One region of the Brevibacillus sp. NL20B1 genome, then DNA from elsewhere that is predicted to be linked to it. Evidence: riboswitches for the same ligand, from Rfam matches in the RefSeq annotation. Region 1 holds a riboswitch; each other region holds the start of a gene.
The links. A riboswitch is a leader RNA that binds a small molecule or an ion and turns the genes downstream of it on or off. The one in region 1 is predicted to bind cobalamin.
Positions count from the first base shown of each region.

Region 2: linked by a shared signal. The riboswitch ahead of KDN35_RS03655 (ribonucleoside-diphosphate reductase subunit alpha) and the one ahead of KDN35_RS06665 (iron chelate uptake ABC transporter family permease subunit) in region 1 are both predicted to bind cobalamin.
Region 3: linked by a shared signal. The riboswitch ahead of cobO (cob(I)yrinic acid a,c-diamide adenosyltransferase) and the one ahead of KDN35_RS06665 (iron chelate uptake ABC transporter family permease subunit) in region 1 are both predicted to bind cobalamin.
Region 4: linked by a shared signal. The riboswitch ahead of KDN35_RS12930 (energy-coupling factor ABC transporter permease) and the one ahead of KDN35_RS06665 (iron chelate uptake ABC transporter family permease subunit) in region 1 are both predicted to bind cobalamin.

Region 1 is NZ_JAGTPT010000007.1:49,612-54,308, reverse strand. Features, by position in the region: gene KDN35_RS06670 (M24 family metallopeptidase) at 108-1,202, shown strand; cobalamin riboswitch at 1,217-1,419, shown strand; partial or broken gene KDN35_RS06665 (iron chelate uptake ABC transporter family permease subunit) at 1,585-1,740, shown strand; gene KDN35_RS06660 (sigma-70 family RNA polymerase sigma factor) at 1,838-2,386, shown strand; gene KDN35_RS06655 (hypothetical protein) at 2,356-3,369, shown strand; gene lepA (translation elongation factor 4) at 3,593-4,697, shown strand, end outside.
Region 2 is NZ_JAGTPT010000003.1:115,264-119,960, reverse strand. Features, by position in the region: gene KDN35_RS03660 (ribonucleotide-diphosphate reductase subunit beta) at 1-7, opposite strand, end outside; gene KDN35_RS03655 (ribonucleoside-diphosphate reductase subunit alpha) at 31-2,250, opposite strand; cobalamin riboswitch at 2,442-2,641, opposite strand; gene KDN35_RS03650 (YisL family protein) at 2,839-3,192, shown strand; gene KDN35_RS03645 (MurR/RpiR family transcriptional regulator) at 3,466-4,362, shown strand; gene nagB (glucosamine-6-phosphate deaminase) at 4,386-4,697, shown strand, end outside.
Region 3 is NZ_JAGTPT010000005.1:147,835-152,531, forward strand. Features, by position in the region: gene cobD (threonine-phosphate decarboxylase CobD) at 1-693, opposite strand, end outside; gene cobO (cob(I)yrinic acid a,c-diamide adenosyltransferase) at 693-1,241, opposite strand; cobalamin riboswitch at 1,444-1,657, opposite strand; gene KDN35_RS05585 (hypothetical protein) at 1,749-1,958, opposite strand; gene KDN35_RS05590 (hypothetical protein) at 2,031-2,228, opposite strand; gene KDN35_RS05595 (MDR family MFS transporter) at 2,485-4,020, opposite strand; gene KDN35_RS05600 (FAD-dependent oxidoreductase) at 4,140-4,697, opposite strand, start outside.
Region 4 is NZ_JAGTPT010000017.1:69,769-74,465, reverse strand. Features, by position in the region: gene KDN35_RS12945 (PucR family transcriptional regulator) at 1-233, shown strand, start outside; gene ald (alanine dehydrogenase) at 359-1,483, shown strand; gene KDN35_RS12935 (quinone-dependent dihydroorotate dehydrogenase) at 1,814-2,902, shown strand; cobalamin riboswitch at 2,995-3,186, shown strand; gene KDN35_RS12930 (energy-coupling factor ABC transporter permease) at 3,337-4,098, shown strand; gene KDN35_RS12925 (energy-coupling factor ABC transporter substrate-binding protein) at 4,099-4,386, shown strand; gene cbiQ (cobalt ECF transporter T component CbiQ) at 4,383-4,697, shown strand, end outside.

The DNA.
Region 1 (4,697 bases):
ATAGACAAAGTCCGTGGAGCATGGGTGATAGGGCCCGCTCGCTTCTTTTTTTTCCGAGGACATGGTATCCTCGCTAGTAGATACCAAGAGAAAGCAGGGTGAGCAAGTTGTACCAGGAGCGCATGCAGCAGTTGCACACGTATATGGAAAAGGAAGAGTTGGACGCGGTGTTGATCACCTCGCCCAAACACGTTTACTATCTGACTGGCTTTTTTACGGAACCCCACGAACGCTTCATGGGCCTCATCATCCCGGCGCAGGGCGAACCGTCGTTGATCGTCCCGGCGCTGGATCGTGAAGCGGCGGCAGCGGCGGCTTCCGGGGTCAAGCAAATCCTGACGCATACCGATACGGATAATCCGTATGACGTGTTGAAGCAGGCGCTGCCCGCCGGAGTGACGCGGTTGGGCATCGAGAAGAGCCACATGACTGTGGAGCGCTTTGAAGCGATGAGCGCGGTCGTGTCGGCCAAGCGGTACGCCGACGTGGAGGAACCGCTCCGCGAAATGCGGTTGATCAAGTCGGCGGAGGAAGTGGCCCGCATCAGGCACGCCGTGCGGCTGGTGGAACAGGCACTGAGCGAGAGTCTGAAAAAAGTGAAACCGGGTGTCACCGAGATGGAGATCGTCGCCGAACTGGAATACCAGATGAAGCGGTTGGGGGCTGACGGGCCTTCGTTTGACACGATGGTGCTGGCCGGCGAAAAATCGGCGCTGCCGCACGGAACCCCGGGCAGCCGGCAGGTGCGCGAGGGAGACCTGCTGTTGTTTGACCTGGGCGTGGCGGCTGACGGCTACGTGTCCGACATCACCCGCACCTTTGCGATCGGCGAGATCAGTGCACAGCTTCGGGAAATCTACGAGACGGTGCTTGCGGCCAACGAAGCGGCCATCGCTGAGGTGCGTCCGGGTGTCACGCTGGCTCACCTCGACCAAACGGCTCGCCGCGTAATCGAGGAAAAAGGGTATGGTCCGTATTTCATGCACCGTCTGGGGCACGGATTGGGCATGGACGTCCACGAATATCCGTCGGTTCACGGACAAAACCAGGACGTGCTTCGTCCCGGCATGGTCTTCACGATCGAACCGGGGATCTACCTCCCGGGCGTGGGGGGCGTGCGAATCGAGGACGACGTGCTGGTGACCGACAGCGGCTGCGATGTATTGACGCAGTTCCCGAAACAGCTGACCGTCATCAGGTAAGGCTCAGACGAAAAACGAATATGGTGTTTCACGGTGCCGTCCGGGTGCAGGTCCGCCCGGGGGGCTTAAAAGGGAAGTTCGGTGAAAGTCCGACGCGGTCCCGCCACTGTAACGGGAGCGCCCTGCGACAGCCACTGTCTCGCCGGTCTGGCGAGATGGGAAGGTGCAGGGAGCGATGAACCCAAGCCAGGAGACCTGCCGTGAAGCGATCACGCTTTTACCCACGAGGATGGGGATGTGTGGAAAGCAGGGGACAGAAAGAAACGGCGCTCCGCGTCTGTTCTTTTGTCGTGTCCGCATGCAGACAGGCATCTTCCGTCCAATACGGGAGATGCTTTTTTGTTTGTGCGTAAACATGTGAGCCAGGTTTACAACAGGCAGGCGAGTATGTATTGGTGCTTTCGTCGGGGATGGCCTCTCCGTAGTCGGGGCGGCCATCCAGGCACTTGTCCGCAATTCCCTCGCTGATCCCGACATCCTGGGCGTCTCTTCGGGGGCGTCGGTCGGGGCGACATCGGTCATGCTGTTTGGCGCACTCCCGCTCCCCTGGACCCGTTTTTCGCCATAAACGTTGTAACATTTCGTCGGCCGGCCGCATCTAAACAGGTGAATGCACACGAAGGGAGGCGCGCCGCGTGGAAAAACTGCAGCCGACGGTGGAAGCGGTGCTGGAACAGATCATGCGGGAATACGGGACGCGCGTGCTTCGCCTGGTCACCTTGATGGTGAAAGACCGCAGTCTGGCGGAAGACATCACGCAGGACGTCTTTTTGAAAGCGTACCGTCACCTGCCCCGTTTTCGCGGCGAGAGCAGCATCCGCACCTGGCTCTACCGGATCGCCGTGAACGAGTGCAAAGGGTGCCTGCGCTCCTGGGCGTTTCGCAACCTGCTGCCTCGTTCCTGGATCAGCAGGGAGAGCGACGTGTCCGCGGAGCGGCAGGTCATGGAGCGGGCGCAACGGGACGAGCTGGTTCGCCTGGTGCTGGAGCTGCCGCCGCTGTACCGCCAGGTGATCGCGCTGCACTACTACGCCGATCTGTCCATCGCGGAAACGGCCGAAGTGCTTGGCGTGACGGAGGGAACGGTCCGGACACGGCTGCACCGCGCCCGGCAGCAGTTGAGACAGCGGATGGAGTCAAGGGAGGAATGGGAATGGAACGGGACAAATGGCTGCGAGAGCTGAAGGAGCGGGCCGACGAAACGGTGTGCAAGGACGTGACGTTTACCCCCGGAATGGAAGAAGCCGTGCGAAAGCGCATCAGACAGCGGTCGCAGCGGCAGAGGCGCGGACCGCTTCTGGCGTCGGCGTCCGCTGCGGTGACGCTGCTGGCCCTGTGGATGTGGTGGCCCGATGCGCTGCAGCCCAAGCAACCGGCCGCCCCTGGCCCCGCGCCGAAGACAACCGCACCGCCGCTGTTCGGCCTCGTCTCCTCTCCTCCCGTGCTGTGGAAAACGTCGCCGCAGATGGAGACGGTCCATGACGGCAAACCGTTCCGCTATGTCGGCGAGAAGCCGGTGCGCATCATCACGGATGAGCTGTACGAAGGACAGATGCAAAACGTGTTCTGGCTGCTGAATGGTCCGTTTGCCCCGGAAGTGAATCTGGTCGGGTGGAGCACCGAGGGGGAGCGCGTGGATCTGGGCAGCTACCGGGTGGCGGGACCGCAGTATGACGCGGACGGCCATTTTCCTTCCGGCATCGTTTTGCCGCATGCGGGTATCTGGAAGCTGCAGGTCGTCTCCGGCGGCAAGCATTTCGGACAGGTGTTCGTCGAGGTGAAGGAGGGCGTGTCGCCGGCCAACCGGGAACTGGTCACGCCGCTGATTACCCGCTACCTGCAGAGCATCCGGGGTGATCTTGACTGGCTCGGCGGTGAGCGGGACGTCAAACTGGATGTAATCGGCGTGGAAGCCCCCAATGCGGAGAACCGGCGCGTGTACGCATGGGTGCAGATTACCGGCAGGGGCGGGGACCAACAGCAGCTCGCGCTCAGCGCCCCGATGGTCTTTGACATCGCGTACAGGGTCTCTCGCGGCGGCAGCGCCGGGTACCAGGTCACAAGCCACCGCATGCCGGAGGACGGCAGCCGTTACCAGAGCAGCCTCGAGTCGATGTTTCCGCCGCAGATCGTGCAGAAACTGAAAAGGTACGGCTCTGCACACTGACAGGGCCGTACCCGGGTGCTGCTCCCCTAATTCCCCCGTCGCCCTCTCCTCCAGAAGGGGTGCGCCCCGTCATGCCCCTTCCATCTCCCATCTTCCCTCTCCTTCCGCCTCGTTCCTGCTTATTGCTCCGCTATCCGGCCTTTGTTATAATTGACCTTAGTGTATTTTTTCGGAACGCTATCTGAAAGCGACTTTCGGATGGCGTGGGAGGGAACAGACACAGATGGATCGCCGTGAAAGACAGAAACGAATTCGCAATTTTTCCATTATCGCCCATATTGACCACGGAAAGTCAACCCTGGCGGACCGCATTTTGGAGCTGACCGGAGCACTGTCGGCCCGCGAGATGGAAGACCAGTTTCTGGACACGATGGAGCTGGAAAAGGAGCGCGGCATTACGATCAAGCTGAACGCCGTGCGGTTGAACTATAAAGCCGATGACGGAGAGGAGTACATCCTGCACCTGATCGACACCCCCGGACACGTCGACTTTACGTACGAAGTATCCCGCAGCCTTGCCGCCTGTGAAGGGGCGCTCCTGGTGGTGGACGCCGCCCAGGGGATTGAGGCGCAGACATTGGCCAACGTCTATTTGGCGCTGGACAACAATCTCGAGATTATCCCGGTCATCAACAAGATCGACCTGCCCAGCGCGGAGCCGGAGCGCATCAAGCAGGAAGTGGAGGACGTCATCGGGCTGGACGCCAGCGACGCCTGCCTCACCTCGGCCAAAGCAGGGATCGGCATCAAGGACGTGCTGGAGGCAGTGGTGAAAAAGGTGCCGGCACCCGAGGGAGACCCGGATGCGCCGCTGCAGGCGCTGATCTTCGACTCCTACTTTGATCCGTACCGGGGCGTGATCGCATCCGTGCGGATCGTCAACGGTACGCTGAAAAAAGGTATGAAAATCAAGATGATGGCCACCGGCAAAACATTCGAAGTGACGGAAGTGGGCACCTCCACCCCCCGTCAGACGCCGGTAGACGAGCTGACCGTCGGTGACGTGGGCTACGTGGCTGCCTCGATCAAGACGGTGGGCGACACCCGTGTCGGGGATACGATCACGGATGCCAATCGTCCGGCCGCCGAACCGCTGCCAGGTTACCGCAAAATCAATCCGATGGTGTTTTGCGGTCTCTACCCGATCGACACCAGCGAGTACAACGATCTGCGCGAGGCGCTGGAAAAGCTGCAGTTGAACGACGCGTCGCTGCAGTTCGAACCGGAGACCTCACAGGCGCTCGGATTTGGCTTCCGCTGTGGCTTCCTCGGACTTTTGCACATGGAGATCATCCAGGAGCGGATCGAGCGGGAGTTTAACATCAACC
Region 2 (4,697 bases), on a different contig from region 1:
TCTGCAGCATATCCGTTCTCCTTTCCGCGATCAGGTGCAGGCTTCGCACTCATCAATCTCTACGGCCCGGCTGCGGACGTAGTAGGTCGTCTTCAGCCCCTGCTTCCATGCCTCCAGATGGAGCTGCAGCAGCTCTCTGGCGTGGATGTCGGGGCGGACATACAGATTGATGCTCTGCCCCTGATCGAGGTGGCGCTGGCGGGCGGCCGCCTGTCTGATCGACCAATGCTGGTCGAGGTGATAGGCTCCCTTGTAGTACCACATCGTGCGGGCAGTCAGATCGGGAGCGGGATTGGCGATTTTGTACGTCGTCTTCTCCTCGTAGGCGACCGGTTCAAACACCGGGTCGACGGAAGCGGTGGAGCCGGCGATCAGCGACGTGGAGCCGGTGGGAGCGACCGCCATCAGATACCCGTTGCGAATGCCGTGCCGGGCCACTTCTTTGGCCAGCGCCTCCCACTCGGGCGAATTGTAGCCCCTGCGGGCAAAATAGCTGCCGTTTTCCCATTCGCTGCCCGAAAAGAGCGGATAGGCGCCTTTTTCCTTCGCCAGTTCCAGGGAGGCGCGAATCGTCAAGTAATGGATGCGTTCAAACAACCGGTCGTTGAAGGCGACCGCTTCTTCGCTTTCCCATCTGATTTCCTGGAGCGCCAGCAGATGATGCAGGCCAAACGCTCCCAGCCCGATGCCCCGGTACTTTTTGTTGGTTTGCTGGGCCTGCAGGACGTCGATCCGGTTCACATCGATCACGTTGTCCAGCATCCGCACCTGGATGGGGATCAGCCGCTCCAGCACGTTGGCAGGCACGGCGCGCCCCAGGTTGATGCTGGAGAGATTGCAGACGACGAAATCGCCCGGCGTTTTCCGAATCACGATCTCTCCGTCCTGCAGCACTTCTTCTGTCACCGTGGTGGGCGACATGTTCTGCAGGATTTCCGTGCACAAATTGCTGGAGTAAATCATGCCCGCATGTTTGTTGGGGTTGGCGCGGTTGACGGTATCCCGGTAGAACATGAACGGCGTGCCCGTCTCCAGCTGGGAGATCATGATCCGCTTCATGATCTCGATGGCGGGTACCGTCACGCGGCTCAAGCGGGGATGCCGCACGCACGCCTCGTACCGTTCGCGGAACGTGCCTCGCCCGGGCTCCTCATCGTAGCAATCCTCCAGCGAAAAGCCCATGACGGTGCGCACTTCATGCGGATCAAACAAGTGAAACTCGGCCCGGTTTTCCACCGCTTCCATGAACAGATCAGGGATGCACACACCCGTAAAGATGTCATGCGCCCGCAGGCGTTCGTCCCCGTTGTTCATTTTCAAATCGAGAAACGCCAGGATGTCCTTGTGCCACACGTCGAGATACACGGCAACGCTGCCGTTGCGCGTTCCGAGCTGGTCGACGCTGACCGCCGTATTGTTCAGCTGGCGAATCCACGGGATGACCCCGCTGGATTTGTTTTCATAGCCGCGGATGGAAGAGCCGCGCGCCCGCACTTTTCCCATGTACACGCCGATGCCGCCGCCCATCTTGGACAGCCGGGCGACGTCGGTGTTGGAATCGTAGATGCCCTGCAGAGAGTCGTCGACCGTGTCGACAAAGCAGCTGGAGAGCTGTCCGCCCCGTGCTTTGCCGGCATTCGCCATGGTGGGCGTTGCCACGGTCATGTACTGATGGCTGAGCGCCCAGTAGGCTTCCTTTACCAGCGCGAGTCTTTTTTCGCGGGGTTCCTGCAGCATGAGGTGCATGGCGATGACCATAAACCGCTCCTGGGGCAGTTCATACAGGCTGCCGGTGTAATCCCTCGCCAAATACCGCTCGGCGAGAGTCACGATCCCCAAATAGGTAAACAGCTTGTCCTTTTCCGGATCAATCTCCCGTTCCAGCTCCGCAATCTCTTCCGGACGGTAGGCGGTCAGCAGTTCCTGTTTGTAAATGCCCTTTTCCACCAGCTGTTTCAACAGGTTCAAAAACGAACCGTAGGGACGCGCAGGACTAAAGGAATACGCCCGGCTGCGGGCCGCTTCGTGATACAGGGCAGCGAGGTACGCCCTGGCGGCGACGTAGGTCCATTCCGGCTCCTCTTTGGAGATCAGTTCGGCGGCCGACATGGCAACGATTTTTGCCGCTTCCTGTTCCGTGAGCGTTTTGTGTTTGGCTCTGATGGCCGCCGACTGGATGACGGCATCTGCGCGCAGCCGGGGAAAATCGGCCAGAATGTCGCCAATCAGCGATGTAATACGTTGGTCAATGCCAGAGACAACCGTTTGCAATCTATCCCTCTCCTTTGCGGTTCATGAAAAAAGCATCCTCTCCCGTCGGGTAGAGGATGCTGATGTTGCCCATGTGGAAACAAACATGCCTGTGTCAAAGCGGAACGTGCGCCAGAAAGAGCGGCACGCCGCCGGTGACCGATTCCACACCTCCCCATCCTCGTGGTTCCAACGGTGTTGTCTTTGTGGCAGGTCTCCTGGCTCATGGATCATCGCTTCTCTGAACCTTCCCGTCGATGCGATCGACAGTGGCATCTGACAGAGTCGCTCCCCATTTACAGTGGCGGGACCGCGCCGGACTTGCACCGGTCTTCCCTTTTAAGCGCTTGCCGGAATCCTGGTCAAGCGCACCACAAAGCGTACTATATATGGTTGTATGAAGGTACTATAACACAATATGTTGTGGGAGGGAAGACTGATCTTGGCTGGCCGCTTCCAAAAAAGCGGGTCCGGTCCAGTGACTAGCTGTCACAAAACCGCCAAGCATTGCGCGCCCTGCTTTTCCCTTGCCAATCTGTTATAATGAGACGAGTATGGAGATTGCACTGGGCAAGGAGTGAGCAAACGGTGAGCTATGCGTATCTTAAAGCCCACGTAGGCGGTTGGGAAGTGGCATTCATCCTGCTGATCGTCGGGTACATCCTTTTCCGTCTCGGCAAGGAAAAAGTGGGCAACATCGTTCACATGTTTCTGCGCGTGATGATGGTGATTGTGGTCGTGACAGGCGGTTGGATGTTGTTTAAGTTCCACACGGGAGACGTCCTGTACTATGTGAAGGGACTGCTGGGGATTGTCGTCTTCGGGCTGATGGAAATGGCGCTGGGACGGGCACGCCGCCAGGAAGCCAGCATCGGATTTTTCGTTGGCGCGCTCGCGCTGATGGTGCTTGTCATCCTGATCGGGTACCGCGTAATCGTGTAGGCGGCCGGTGCTTTGCACACACGTCGAAAAGCTTTCACTCGGATCAAAAGGTTCCGGGTGGAGGCTTTTTTTGTTGTTGTTCGCTAAGACAAGCGGCGCCAAGAGCGGCGGATGCTCGCGGAAGCGGAGTGCGCCGCGAATCAGAACGGTCTGATATAGAATGGAGAACTTCTCCACATATATCAATCAATATGGCGGAATGCTCCGCTTTTGCATATAATGGCGGTAGGAATAAAGCTGTTTTCTTTTGGTGATAAACGGAGGAGGACGCCGATGACGGTAAATCAGAAAGAGCAGACGGCCGGCGCGTCCGGCGGCGCGGCCAAAACCAATGCCACCCTGCTGGGCATTCAGAGTTTGCGGCCGTCGTTTACCAAATCTGAGCAAAAAGTGGCGGAGATCGTACTGAGCCAGACGGAGAGCGTAATTTACTCTTCCGTCATCGACCTGGCGGAAAAAGCGGGCGTGGGCGAAACCACCGTGCTGCGCTTCTGCCGCAAGATCGGTTTTCGCAGCTACCAGGAGTTCAAGCTGGCGCTGGCCCAGGAGCTGGTCCATCCGGTGAAAAACCTGCACGGTGAGGTAACGGAGGAGGATTCGCTGACGACCATCGCGCAAAAGGTGACGGCCACCAACATGCAGGCGGTTGGTGACACCAGCTCGCTCATCGACCCGGTCGAGCTGGAGCGGTGTGTCGACCTGCTGCAAGCCGCCAACACGATCCACTTTTACGGCGTGGGAACATCCGGGGTGACGGCCCAGGATGCCAAATACACGTGCTTGCGCCTGGGGCTGAAAGTGGACGCCTTTTACGAGGCACACCTGCAGGCGATGGCTGCCGCCACGCTGGGGCCCGGCGACGTCGCCGTGGGCATCTCCGTGTCGGGCAGCACCAAGGATACGATCGATTCGCTGAAAGTGGCGAAGGAAGCAGGGGCAACAGTGCTGTGCATCACCCACTACCGCCGCTCGCCGATCACGAACGTGGCTGATGTCACGCTTTTGACGGCAGCAAAGGAAGGGCCGCTGCAGGGCGGTTCGCTCGCGGCCAAAATCGCCCAACTGCACGTCATCGACATCCTGTGTACGGCACTGGCCATGCGCATCCAGGAGAAAGCGCTGACCTACAAGGAAAAGACGGCAAAAGCGGTGCTGGACAAAAAATACTGAAGCGGCTGACGGAGGGAGAGCGCATGAAACTGCTGATTGCGGAGAATTACGAGTCGTTGGGCAAAGCTGCGGCGCACATCGTGGCGCAGGTGGTGACAGCCAAACCCACTGCCGTACTGGGACTGGCTACGGGCAGCACACCGATCGGCATGTACCGGGAACTGGCGCGGCTGCACCGCGAGGAGGGAGTTGACTTCTCCCGCGTGACGACGTTTAACCTGGATGAATACGTCGGACTGCCGCCGCATCATCCGCAAAGCTACCACACGTTCATGCAGGAACACTTTTTTCGCCATGTGGACATCCCGCTGGAGCAGACCAACATCCCGCGCGGA
Region 3 (4,697 bases), on a different contig from region 1:
GTAGCCGAGGCGCAGCCCGGGAATGGCGAACATCTTCGTCAGCGAGCGCATCACCAGCACGCGCGGAAACCGGGAAAGCTGGTCTGCCAGCGTAAACTGACGCTCCTCCGCGACAAAGTCGAGAAACGCCTCGTCGATCACCAGATGCGTGTCTGTCCTGTCGGTCCAGCCGGCCATCCGCAGCAGTTCTTCCGGTTCATACAAGAGGCCGGTCGGGTTGTTGGGAGAACCGACAAAGACAAGGTCTGCCTGTTCAAACAGCCGGTCCAGCTCCGCCTCGTCCGGCTTGAAGCCGCGATCTTCCCGCCCCGGGCAGGTCAGCACGCGGGCGCCGAACTGCCTGGAAAGTTGGGCATATTCGGAAAAACAAGGCGTGACGATGCCGACCGTCTGCGGCTTCAGTGCGAGGATCGCCAGGGCCATCGCCTCGGCCGCCCCGTTGGTCGGCAGAAGCCACGATGCCGGCAGGTTCAGCTTTGCCGCCAATGCGCTGCGAAACGACCGGTGCCCCGGATCGGGATAGTGAACCACCCGAGGCAGCACCTCCCGCAGTCCTTCCAGCACGCGGGCAGGCGGGCCCAGCGGGTTGATGTTGGCGCTGAAATCGACAAATTGCCCGACTTCCACACCGAAGCGCTCCGCCGCCGTAACCAGATCGCCGCCGTGACCGAACACCTCCAACACGGCGGTCATCAATACTCCACCCCCAGCACGGCGGGGATGCCTTCGTCATAGTAGTGCTTGACCGCTTTCATCTCCGTTACCAGATCGGCAATCGCGATGATTTCCGGCCGCGCGTCCCGTCCCGTAATCACCAGATGCACGTGGCTCGGCCTGTTTTTGATCGTGTCCACTACATCGTCCAGCGGCAGCACGTCCGCTACGGGAAAACGATCAATCGCCAGCGCGTTGTTCAATTCGTCGAGAATCACCATGTCGTATTCGCCGCCCAATACCTGCTCCTTGGCGTATCGCCACGCTTCCCGCAGAGCGGCGCGGTGCTCCTCGGGCGTTTTCGTCCAGGTAAAGCCGATGCCTTTTTGCACCATCTCGATGCCCAACCGGTCAAAGACGATTTTTTCCCCGTAGGTGCGTTCCGGCGACTTGATAAACTGTACCACCAACACACGCTTGCCGCGGCCGGTCGCCCGTACGGCCAGCCCCAGCGCCGCCGTTGTCTTCCCTTTTCCGTCCCCGGTGTACACCAGGACCAGTCCTCGCTTGTTGTCGGATTTGTTCATCGACCATTTCCTCCCCCTCTGGCCGGCCAACCAGGGACGCGATGCCAAACGGTCCGCCCCTTGTGCCAGCTCATCTACCGTTCACGGTGTCTTTTCAGATACAATTAAAAAACGCTTTGCTTTCCTCGAAAACCAAAGGAAGCAAAGCGTCGACACGACGTCCACGACAATCCTCACCTTTTCCTTTGACCCGAAGGAAATCAGTGCTCACGCAAAACAGGCAGGTCTCCTGGCTTGAGGATCGCCGCTTTCCTTCTCCTTCCCACTCCCGCTGGAGCAGTGGATGGCTGTCGCCGCGAAGGAAAACTCCCCTCTTACAGTGGCGGGACCGCGTTGGATTTTCACCAAACTTCCCTTTTAACTTCACCCGCCCGGAAGCGTCCGCGCAGGTGAAGACCTGTTTGCCGTATGCAGTTGTCGGTGCCGCACATGACCGGCACTTGTCTCCATCATAACAAAAGTGGCCGTGGATAGGAAGGAAAAAGCGAGCGGGCAATGGGCTGACTTTTAATCGACGGGCGCCATCGAGCCATCTGGATTCAAAATTTCTTCTGCTCTGGTTCCATTCACATTGGAGTAAACATGCAGATTGCGATTGGGGCCTTGAAGGTAAGCGATGGTGTACAGGTAGACTCGTTCATCTTTCCAGCCGATGAAGAAGGCGGCTCCTACTTTTCCGCTGCGAATCCCCTCTTGATCAATGACATGGTCGGGCACAGAGGACTGGTAATCCTCCTCGGTGAAAAAGCGGTACAGCCAGAATTCATCACAGCCGTTTTCGAGATCCCCCTAGTCATCCACGAGAACGTACCTGTCACCGAACAGTGCGGCGACTTCTTGTTTGGTTGAGCCGATTGTTACGTTGTCTTTTATCCTGGCAACGGTTTGCAGCACTTCTTCTTCACGGACCGTCTGTCTTTCGGGTGGGAGTACGAAGATTCTGTCAAATAAATCAAAGGGATAACAGGCGACCAGGATCGCGGCCATGACTGCGGGAATCAGATATAGGTACGTTTTTCCTTGCAAAATGGTTTGTCCCCCTTCGTTCTTTGAACAGCAGCGAAAACACGTCACGCTTGCATTTACCTTCTACCAATATTTACTATAATATTATATTGCTGGAATTTATTGAACCCGCCCGAACCAATCAGGCCTGATCTGATAATGCTCCACGCACAAAAAAGCAGCCCTGCATGCAGCCGGAGATCATTCCGGTGCACGAGGGCTGTGTTCGCCTTTTAGTTTATCTTCTTCCCCGCTCCGCTGTTTTGGGCCGTACCTGTGCAGCGGGTATGCTTATCCGCTCTTTGCCCATCAGCAGGATCCCTACGACCGCCAGACAGGCCGGAATCAGCGCCCACATGAACGTCTGCGCAATCGACGAGGAGAGGACTGCGGTAATCTGCTCCAGGACAGGTGCCGGAATGGACGCCCGGGTTTCCGGAGTCAGCACCGCCCGCGGGTCAACCAGCCCCCCTGCCGGAATGCCGCTTCCACCGGCAAATACCTCTTCCAAGCCGCTCTGGAACAGGTTGCGCTGTACGATTCCAAACACGCTCACGCCCAGCGTCATGCCCAGCGAGCGGAAAAACGAGTTGGTCGAGCTGGCCGAACCGCGTTGACGCATGTCAAAGTTGTGGATCGCAGCCATGCCCAGGACGGAGAAGGAAAAACCGACGCCAAACCCGGTAAGGACCATGTAGACGGTCACCAGACTGCGCGAGACCTCCGGTGTCAGCGTCCCCAACAAAAACAAGCCGGACAGGAAAAAGGCGGCGGACAGCAGCATGATGTTGCGGTAGCTGGTCTTCGTCGTCAGCATCCCGCCCGTTTGGCTGCCGAGTACCGATCCGAGCATCATCGGAGTGAGCAGCAGCCCCGAGTTGGACGCCGAGCCGCCAAACACTCCCTGGATAAAGATCGGAATGTAGACGGTCGTGATGATGAAGGACGCGCCGTACAGAAGAGACACCATATTGCTTGCGGCAAACAGCCGCTGTCTGAACATGGAAAACGAAATGATCGGCTCGGCCGCCCGTCTCTCCACGTACAAAAACACGGCAAACAGCACGGCAAACGCGGCAAACAGACCGAGAATCACCGCAGAGTCCCAGGCGTATTGATTGCCGCCCAGCTCCAGTGCAAACATCAGGCTGACCACCGCTCCCACCAGCGTGATCGCACCCCACCAGTCAATGCTCTGCTTGCTGTGTTCCAGCGACTCCTTGTAGTACGCGGAGATAAACCAGAGCGACAGAAGACCGATCGGCACGTTGATGTAAAAGACCCAGTGCCAGCCAAAGTAATCGGTGATGTAGGCGCCGAGCAGGGGACCGACAACACTGGACGTGCCGAACACCGCTCCGAACAGGCCAGTCATTTTCCCTCGCTTCTCCGGTGGGAACACGTCAAAAATGATCGTAAAGGCAATCGGCATCAGCGCTCCGCCGCCAATCCCCTGGATGGCCCGGTAGATGCTGAGCTGAACAATGCTGCCTGCCGTCCCGCAGAGGATCGATCCGAGCAAAAACACGATCAACCCAAACACGTAAAACCGTTTGCGGCCGTACATGTCGGACAGTTTGCCGAAGATGGGCATCCCCGCCATCGTCGCCACCATGTACGCCGACGTGACCCAGACAAACTTGTCCAGACCGCCCAACTGGCCGACGATCGTACCCATCGCGGTGGCGACGATCGTGTTGTCCATGGACGCCATCAACAGACCGAGCAGGAGCCCGGCAACCACAAATTTCACATTCGACTTCTTGGCAATCACGCCGATCTCCTCCTCTTTCAACTTCTCTATGAACTTGATTATTGCCAATGTGGCCCGGAAAAAATAAACCTTCCCTCCTGGTCTATACGGAGAGAAGGATATGGAAATTTCAACAAGTATCAGCTTTTTAGCACGTCGTGGTCGACGTAGCGCTCGCCGTTCAGCTCGCTGATGACGTTGATCGCCACCCTGGCCCCGTCACCGGCGGTGATGATCGTATGCACACTGACGCCGGCGCACGTTCCGGCCGCCCAAATGCCCTCCACACTGGTCTTGCCGTCCCGGTCGACGTCAATCACCGTTTTGATCCGCGGCTCGGTGCCGGGCTTGGTCGCCACGCCGATCTTTTCCGCCAGATCGACCAGGATGCCGGTAGCGAGAATCACGTGTTTCGCTTCAAACGTCCCTGCGCTGTCTGTCTCCAGCGTAAAGCCCTGTTCCGTTTTGACGATGTTGGTCACCTGGCCGGACACCAATTCCGCGCCAAATTTCTCCGCCTGCTTTTTCCCGATATCCACCAGGTCAGGCCCGGTGATCTCCATTACGCCGTAGTGATTTTCCACCCAGGCTCGTTTGGTGATGCTCTTGTCACTGTCGATCAGCAGCGTTTTTTTGCCAGCCTTCGCCGTAAACAGCGCCGCGCTGGCTCCTGCCGGTCCTGCCCCAATAATCGCAAT
Region 4 (4,697 bases), on a different contig from region 1:
TCAAGGCGTATGACCGGGAAAACCAGACTGCGCTGATGGAGACGCTGGAGACGTACCTGGACGCTGCCGGCCGGTCCAACGTCACCGCCCAGCGGCTGCACATCCACATCAACACGCTTGGGTACCGCCTGCGCCGGATCGAGGAGATTCTGCGAGTCGACCTGGAGGACATGAATCAGCGCGCCGCGTTGTATCTGGAACTGAAAATGGATAAGTTGGACCAGGAACGCTAGTTCGTTTGTGAAAATTCACAAACAGAGCGGCAAAAGATTAAGGGAATCCCCAAGGAAACGCGTTTTGAAAACGCTGTACAATAGCAGTAACTCGTTATACGGCGTTGCGAAGGAGGATAACCAGCATGATTGTAGGGATTCCCAAAGAGATTAAAAACAACGAAAATCGCGTAGCCATTACCCCTGCCGGCGTGGCTGCGCTGGTGCAAAACGGCCACACGGTTCGCATCGAAAACGGTGCCGGCCTGGGCAGCGGCTTTACCAACGACGATTACACGGCGGTAGGAGCGGAGATCGTCGCCACGGCAGCGGAAGCGTGGGCAGCCGATATGGTGATGAAAGTAAAAGAACCGCTTCCGTCCGAATACGGCTACTTCCGCGAAGGCCTGGTCCTGTTCACCTACCTGCACCTGGCGCCGGAACCGGAGCTGACTCGCGCCCTGATGGAGAAAAAAGTGGTGGCGATCGCGTATGAAACCATTCAATTGGACAACGGTTCACTGCCTCTCCTGATGCCGATGTCCGAAGTGGCCGGCCGCATGTCCGTGCAAATCGGCGCGCAGTTCCTGGAGAAACCGTACGGCGGCAAGGGCGTGCTGCTCGGCGGCGTACCTGGTGTGCAAAAAGGTGAAGTGGTCATCATCGGCGGCGGCATCGTCGGCACCAACGCTGCCAAAATGGCAGTCGGTCTGGGCGCCAACGTCACGATTATCGACGTGAATGCTGATCGCCTGCGCCAACTGGATGACCTGTTCCAAGGTCGCGTGCAAACCCTGATGTCCAATTCGTTCAACATCGCCAACGCCGTGAAAAAGGCGGACCTGCTCATCGGCGCCGTGCTCATCCCTGGTGCCCGTGCACCTCGCCTGGTGACGGAAGAGATGGTCAAAACGATGGCACCGGGCTCTGTGATCGTCGACGTGGCGATCGACCAGGGCGGTTCCATCGAAACGATCGACCGCATCACCACGCACGACAACCCGACCTACGAAAAACACGGCGTGATCCACTACGCGGTTGCCAACATGCCGGGCGCGGTGGCGCGCACTTCCACGCTGGCACTGACCAATGTGACCGTGCCGTACGCTGTGCAGCTTGCCAACAAGGGCTACCGCCAAGCGATTCTGGACAACCGCGCGCTGGCCAAAGGGGTCAACGTGATCGAGGGGAACGTGACCTACAAGGCCGTCGCCGAAGCGCACAACCTGCCGTACGTCTCTATCGACGACGTGCTGCTGGTGAAAAACTGACCGGGCCGGGACGATCCCAGCCGACACAGCAAAACCGTGACCAACTGCCTGCCCTGCCAATCGGGGCAGGCAGTTTTTTTGTCGGGAGATCGGGTTTAAGAGAATACAGGCATAGGGAATGAGGATACTAGTTGCTAGAGGGGCCGGCTGCCTGCAGACGGGAGGAGTAGGAACCGAAACAGCCGTCTGCTGCCAATGGACCAGGGTCTATCCTCGTATCGCGGCAGAAGTTTTTCCGTAACCGAAGGGAAAGGGTACTTCTCTCGTAGTGCGCACCCTTTTGCAAATATGGTATGCTACTAGGCAGTAGAACGAGTGAGGAGTGCAGTGATGTATCAACTGGTCAAAAAATTCCTGTTTAAGATGAGCGCAGAAGAAGCGCATGAGAAGACCATACACCTGCTCCGGTCAGTGGAAAACTCCGCACCGGGCAAAAGCATCCTGAAGATGGTGTATCAGTTCCGCGACGAACGTCTGGAGACAACGCTCTGGGGCATTCGCTTTCCCAATCCAGTCGGCCTGGCCGCCGGATTTGACAAAAACGCCGAAGTCTATCACGCGTTGGCTTCGCTGGGCTTTGGATTCGTGGAAGTGGGCACAATCACGCCGCAGGGACAACCGGGCAATCCGCAGCCGCGGCTGTTCCGCCTGCCGGAGAAGCAGGCGGTCATTAACCGCATGGGGTTCAACAATTACGGCGCCTACACCGCCTCGCAAAACCTGTTGGACTACGCCTATGCCGACATCCCGATCGGCATCAACATCGGCAAGAACAAGCTGACGCCCAATGAAGAAGCGGCTTCCGACTACAGCAAGTGCCTGGACCTGCTCTATTCGTACGGCCATTATTTTGTGATCAACGTCAGCTCGCCCAACACGCCCAACCTGCGCGACTTGCAGGAGGCCAACAGCCTGCGGTCCATTCTCCGCGAAGTGAAGGCCAAGGCGGCCGAACTGGAGATGCGCGGCGCCAAGGCGAAGCCGATCCTGGTGAAGGTATCGCCCGACATGGCGGACGAGCAGATGAGTGACGTGGTCAGGGCCGCGGTGGCCGAAGGGGCGGCCGGCATCATCGCCACCAACACCACACTGTCCCGTGATGGGGTGGAAAACCACCCGTACGCAGAAGAAGCGGGCGGCTTGAGCGGAAAGCCGCTGGAGGAGCGGTCCACCGCCTGGGTGAGAGAAATTTACCAGGAAGTGGGGGACAAGGTGCCGATCATCGGAGTGGGCGGCATCTTCACCGGTGACGACGCCTACCGCAAGATTCGCGCCGGCGCCAGCCTGGTGCAGGTGTACACGGGAATGATCTACCGCGGGCCGGGTATTGCGCGGCAGATTAACAAACGGCTGGTGCAGCTGTTGAAGAAGGACGGGTTTGCCCGCATCAGCGACGCGGTAGGCGTGGACGCACGATAGATAGCGCACCTCGGAGACGATTCTCCCCTCTTTTGCTTTCGCGGGGGCTCGTTTATAATGGACGCAAACGTCCAAGATGGAAAGGAAAAAAACCGAATACAACGGAGCTAGGTGCCCTTATGCGGATAAGGGGTAACAGGGAATCGGGTGAAAATCCCGAGCGGTCCCGCCACTGTAACCAGGGAATTCTCTTTTGACAGGCCACTCGCCGCTCGCCGGACGGGGAAGGCAAAAGAGCGTGATGATCTGGAAGCCAGGAGACCTACCTAGCTGCCGCACCCAACAGCCTTCGAGGAAAGGAGAGGTGAGCCCAGGCAGTACGACTGTTTTGTTTGAGGAAGTAGTCGTCTATTCACATTGCGCAAAGCTCATCCGGCCGGATGAGTTTTTTTCTTGGACGTTGGATGTCGAACCAGATAGGGAGAGGATGCTCGATGAGCCGTTCGCGTTCGTTGATGAGCGGAATGCTTGTGACGGGATTTGTCCTGTACTTTCTGCTGAATGAGCCGGAGACCGGACACGCCATGCACATCATGGAAGGCTTTTTGCCGGTGGAGTGGGCGCTGTTCTGGTGGGCCGCGTTTCTGCCCTTTTTCCTGCTGGGCCTGCGCTCCATCAAGCGGCTGGTCCAGGATAACCCCGAGTTGAAGCTGCTGCTGGGGGTGGCGGGGGCGTTTGCCTTTGTTCTGTCCGCATTGAAAATTCCGTCTGTGACCGGGAGCAGTTCCCACCCGACCGGGACCGGCCTGGGAGCCATCCTGTTCGGTCCGCTGGTCATGTCGGTGCTGGGCACCTTGGTGCTGCTGTTCCAGGCCCTGCTGCTCGCCCACGGCGGCTTGACCACGCTGGGGGCCAACGCGTTTTCCATGGCAGTGGTCGGGCCGTTTGTGGCCTACGGGGTGTATCGGCTGGTGCTGCGGGCCAACGGCGGCCAGCGGGTGGCAGTGTTTCTGGCGGCTGCCCTGGCCGACCTGACCACGTACGTGGTGACGTCACTGCAGCTGGCGCTGGCGTTTCCGGCAGCATCCGGTGGTGTCGCCGCCTCGTTCGCCAAATTTGCCGGCATCTTCGCGCTGACGCAGGTGCCGCTGGCCATAAGCGAGGGACTGCTGACGGTGCTCGTCTGGAACTGGCTGCAGTCGTACAATGCAAAAGAACTGTCGCAACTGCCGCTGCTCAAACGGGAGGGGATGTAAGTGAAACGCTGGTCAAACCGGGTGCTGTTGCTGCTGGTGGCGTTGTTGGCCGTGCTGCCGCTGATATTGGTGAAAGATTCGGAGTTTGGCGGAGCGGACGGCGCGGCGGAAGAAGCGATCAAAGAAGTGGCCCCCGACTATGAGCCCTGGTTCCAGCCGCTTGTGGAGCCGCCGGGCGGCGAGACGGAAAGCCTGCTGTTTGCCGTGCAGGCCGCGCTGGGCGCCGGATTTATCGGATATGCAATCGGCCTGTACCGGGGTCGGTTGAACAACGGCAAAGAACAATGATCGACCAGTTGGATACGCTCGCCTACACCAACCGGCTGCGCCGCCTGTCCCCCGGCTGCAAGCTGCTGTTTGCCGTGGCGCTGATGTTGATCGTCCTGGTCAGCCATCCGCCCGTGCAGATTGCCGCCTTTGTCTGGATCAGCATCTGGATTGTCGCCTACGCCCGCATTCCCTGGCGCGTCTACCTGGTCGGGCTCGTTCTCGCATGTTCGTTTCTGGCCGCGGGAATGCCGGCCCTGTTGGTGGAAGCGGCGCCTTCGTCCGGGTGGAGCAGCGGCGCCAATGTCCTGGCCGCCTGGCAGTGGGGAGGC